DNA from 2 places in the Pelorhabdus rhamnosifermentans genome. Region 2 is predicted to be linked to the other one. Evidence: riboswitches for the same ligand, from Rfam matches in the RefSeq annotation. Region 2 holds a riboswitch; the other holds the start of a gene.

Region 1 (2,413 bases), on a different contig from region 2:
GATGCTATTTGTTTACTTTTTCTAATTGGTTTAGTTGATAACATTATTTGATTTTTAAAGTAGGGATTCCTGCTTCAATTGCTATGTTTGGAGGAAATAGGTTGAAAGATAGAGAAGTAAAATTTGTAAAATCTTTGACTGGAGGATGAGGTACCATGGGAAAGGTTGTTATTATCGGAGCAGGAACGATTGGAACAAGCTGCGCTTTTTCAATGATTAACCAAGGTGTATGTAACGAAATATGTCTGATTGACATTAATGAGGAGCGTACACGTGGGGAAGTGATGGATTTATCGCATTGCATGGGATTTTCGAATAGTCGTAGCAAAGTCCGATTAGGTACCTACAAAGATTGCCGGGATGCTGATATTATCGTTATGACGGCAGCGGCTAAAACGCCGGCAGGGACGAAATCAAGGCTGGAGTTTTTCTCATCTGCTGTCAAGATTACGCAGAATGTGGTAAGTCAAGTGATGGAGAATGGATTTAACGGTATTTTTCTAGTTGCCGCGAATCCTGTAGATATTGTTACTTATTTGATCTGGAAAAAATCCGGTTTGCCACGGCAACAGATTATTGGTACAGGAACTTCGTTAGACAGTGCCAGACTAAAAACGATTCTGGCTCGGTATCTCAATGTTGCACCTGTGAGCATCCATGGTCTATGTATGGGAGAGCATGGTGATTCCCAAGTGATTGTCTGGTCGCATGTAACAGTTGGGGGAAAACCTTTACTGCAATTGCTTGTCGAGAATGACAAACTGAGGAAACAAGTCGATTTGGAAAAAATTTATCATGAGGTTGTTAGTGCGGGTCCGACTATTTTTTCCTTGAAAGGGTCAACATCTTTTGGTATTGGAATTGCTTTGGCCTATCTAGTTCGTTCGATTTTTAATGATGATGAGCAAGTCATTCCTCTATCTGTTATTTTAGCCGGTGAATATGGTTTGTATGATCTTGCTGTTGGCGTTCCCGCAGTGATTGGACGCCAAGGCATTGAACAAATTATTGAATTAAACCTTGAAGAACAAGAAAAACAACATTTTGATGATTCTTGCAAAGTTGTAAAGAATTATATAAAAATGCTAGATACTTTGTAGGGAGAGGATATTTTCAACTTTAAAATTCATTCAAACTTGGGACTTTCAGTTGGGAATTATGGACTTTAATGGAATTAATAAAAAAATAATGATATTGTAAAGATAGTATAATGTAGATTGATGTATCATGGTGTATAATATTTATTAGAAACTAAAATAAGTAATGTTATGTAAAAGATAATAGAAAAAAGTGAATATTTGAGGGCAAACTTCGCGAAAGCCAAGGACGCAAAACTCTGGGTCTAACGATATTTCTATGACAGCCAAGTTGCAAAATAAAAAATTCTATGAATTTTTTTGCATTTGGCTATTTTTTTTTGAGAGGAGTTTATTTCATGTGGCGTATGTTATTGCTGATATTCTCAATTTCATTTATGAATACTTGTGTACAAGCAGCTGAGCGGGACTTGCGCAGCCAGGAAGAGGACAGTGTAGCTATAGCCCGGACAGGACGTTACGATGAAGCGTTAGAACAATTAACGCGATTATCTAGTCAGGGACTTCCTGTTGCCCTTTGGGATGAAATTGTTGTACTGGGGTGGGCTGGCAGGCATGAACAGGCTACTACCTTATTTGAAAAAAATCCGGGTGAGAATTGGCCGGAATATGTTCGATTAAGTGTGGCTGGTTCTTATTATCGGTTGGAGCATTTTAAAATGGCTGCGCAGTTGTATCATGATGTAGCTAAGACAGGTAATAGTCAAGCTAAGCGTTGGGAAGCTGAAAGCCTGATGCGTTTAGGCGATAGGACAGCAGCGGATGACCTTTATTTACAGATTTTGGCAGAACATCCGCAAGATGCAGATGTTTATCTTAGCCGCGGAAATATGTATTTATTAGCGGGTGATATTGAGGCAGGTACTGCCGATTTGGAACGGGCCATGGATTTGGCAGTAGACAGTAAGGTGAAAAATCAAGTTGGGGCGCAGGTTGCTGCGTTATACATACAAAATGGTGACTATGGTAAAGGAATTACCTGTTTGAAACCAGCAATTGACAATGGTTCAGCTACGCCGTTTATGCAGGCCGACTATATTTTTGCTTTGCGGTTAAATGGTGATTATACGACAGCTATTAAAGAAGGACGCCGCTTGTGGCCTAAAACAGATTCCATTCCTGTTTACGGTATTCAAGCTTTGGCTGATTCCTATTTGCGTAGTGGCCAGTCCAAGTCAGCCATTACCCTTTATCGTAGTCTTCTGGAACGTCAGCAGGACGATGTGAATCGAAAGGATGTCCAAGGTGGTTTAGCTTTTGCTACCATGCTGGATGGGCAGGTTGCCGAGGGAAAAGTCTTGTACGACAATTTGCTA
Region 2 (2,413 bases):
GCAGCAGGAAATTAGCAATCTAAAAAAATTGGGTGTAGTTATTGAAGTGAATGCCATTATTGGCCGGACCTATACGATTGATGAGTTACTTGATGAGGAAGGTTTTGAGGCTGTCTTTATTGGGACAGGCGCTGGTTTACCGCACTTTTTACAAATTCCGGGTGAAAATCTAAATGGTGTATATTCGGCAAATGAGTTTTTAACGCGTTGTAATTTAATGAAGGCCTATCAATTTCCGAAAGCAGCGACACCCATTAAAGTGGGCCATAAGGTTGCTGTTGTTGGCGGTGGCAATGTGGCGATGGATGCTGCTCGAACGGCACTTCGTCTGGGAGCGGAAGAATCTTATATTGTCTATCGGCGATCCGAAACAGAAATGCCGGCTCGTTTAGAAGAAGTACATCATGCTAAAGAGGAAGGCGTGCAGTTTAGACTGCTAACGAATCCGCTTGAGGTTGTTGGAAAGGACAGCTGGGTTACGGGGCTTAGGTGCATGAAGATGGAGCTTGGCGAGCCTGATGCGAGTGGTAGGCGTCGTCCTGTAGAAATAGCCGGATCGGAATTTACTCTTGATGTAGATGTAGTGATTATGGCGATTGGTCAAGGGCCGAATCCGTTGATACAATCGACAACAAAGGGATTAGATACGAATAAACGCGGCAATATTATCGCTGATGAAGAGACAGGCCAGACTTCACGGCCGGGTATTTTTGCTGGTGGTGATATTGTGACAGGCGCAGCAACTGTTATATTGGCCATGGGAGCAGGCAAGAAGTCTGCTGCGGCCATAGACAAGTATTTGCAGGAAAAACGTCAGTAGTAGATTCACAGCTGATTTTGGAGCTACTATGGTACACGCCAATTCAATAATAGGAACAAGGAACAGCTATTTGTCTAGTAATGGATAAATAGCTGTTTTGGCGTTTGAGTATTTATCATGTGTGGAACATTACTGGTTTAATTCTGCTCAACATCGTAAGAATTGTAGCATGAAAATATCTTGCGGATGAACTTGTGTGCAGTCAAATATGATTGACATACCCGTCTTGTTATAATAAAATTTAGGTAATAAAATTTATTAATCAATTAATAAATTTTGATTAATAGGCAAACTTGCTGAAAGGCAAGGACGCAAAACTATGGGTCTACTAGTGAACGGTTTGCTAATGATCGCCAGGTTGCATTCTTTAATAAAAGAATACACTTGGTGTTTTTTTTATTTCGGAATATCTGTTATCTACAAATATAGGAGGAATATATATTGAAAATCTTAATTGTAGAGGATTCTAAGTTTTCACAAAAGGTTGCTACCCGCCTATTTGCCGAGGCATTTCCTGCTGCGGAGTTGATTTTGGCTGACAATGGTGTGGCTGGTTATGAGAAATTTATGCAGGTACATCCGGACGTTATTGTGACTGACTTATTAATGCCGCAGATGACTGGACAGGAAATGATTAGAAAGATCCGGATAGTAGATCAAAATATTCTTATTTTTCCATTAACGGCGGATGTTCAGCAATCGACCAAAGCAGAATTGGCGGAATTTAATATTACCGCTTTAATCAATAAACCGCTGAATCAGGAGAAATTGGTTTTGGTGGAAAAAATAGTGGGGGAAAAATTGCATGATGCTAAGTGAGATGCAACAAGATGCGCTTACTGAATTTTTTAATATATGTGTTGGTCAGGCTGCTGGTATGTTGTCGGAAATTGTTAATCGGAAAATAAAACTTTCCATACCTGTCATTGATTTATTATCTGCTGATGATATTACTGCTTCCTATTTCGATTCATGTATCGGTGACTCCTCAGGGCATGTTATGTCATCTTCCTTACAGTTTGGTCAAGAGTATAATGGAAAAGCTTTTTTATTGTTTCCCGTCGATCAGGCCAAGTTATTGGTTAATATATGTTTAAATGAAATTAGTGACAATGCTATCATTTATGATCAGCAGGAATTGCTTGATACTGATTTTGACGTTATAAAAGAAATTGGTAATATTATTTTAAATTCCGTGGTTGGTGGGCTTGGCAATCTGCTTGTGACGAAATTAACTTATTCGCTGCCGGAAGTTGAAATGCTTTTTGTTTCTACTGAAAAGCAAGCTGATTTGTTGCAAAACAATATATATGCATTCATGATGAAAACCATGTTTTCTATTGAAAATACCCAGTTTTCCGGGACTATACTGATTATTTTTGGAATGGATTCAGTTACCCGATTAATCGCAAAAATCGATGATATGTTGGAGGAAAGCGATGCATTCACTTCTTAATTGCCTGCTTGATAATTTGGCACACGGAATATTACTTGTCGATAAAGAGTATCGGGTAGTTTTGTGGAATGGGTGGATGGAACGCGTGAGTGGGTTAAACAAAGCGGATGTGATAGGGAAAAAAGTATCAGTAGTTT

What was found. Region 2 has a riboswitch for cyclic di-GMP ahead of Ga0466249_RS02135 (response regulator transcription factor). Riboswitches for the same ligand answer to the same signal wherever they lie in the genome.
Region 1: another riboswitch for cyclic di-GMP. It lies ahead of Ga0466249_RS07640 (tetratricopeptide repeat protein); the one in region 2 lies ahead of Ga0466249_RS02135 (response regulator transcription factor).

Annotation. Positions count from the first base shown of each region.
Region 1 is NZ_JAHGVE010000005.1:72,252-74,664, reverse strand. Features, by position in the region: gene Ga0466249_RS07645 (L-lactate dehydrogenase) at 156-1,100, shown strand; cyclic di-GMP riboswitch class I at 1,294-1,376, shown strand; gene Ga0466249_RS07640 (tetratricopeptide repeat protein) at 1,436-2,413, shown strand, end outside.
Region 2 is NZ_JAHGVE010000001.1:447,641-450,053, forward strand. Features, by position in the region: gene gltA (NADPH-dependent glutamate synthase) at 1-820, shown strand, start outside; cyclic di-GMP riboswitch class I at 1,097-1,186, shown strand; gene Ga0466249_RS02135 (response regulator transcription factor) at 1,262-1,639, shown strand; gene Ga0466249_RS02140 (chemotaxis protein CheC) at 1,626-2,276, shown strand; gene Ga0466249_RS02145 (GGDEF domain-containing protein) at 2,260-2,413, shown strand, end outside.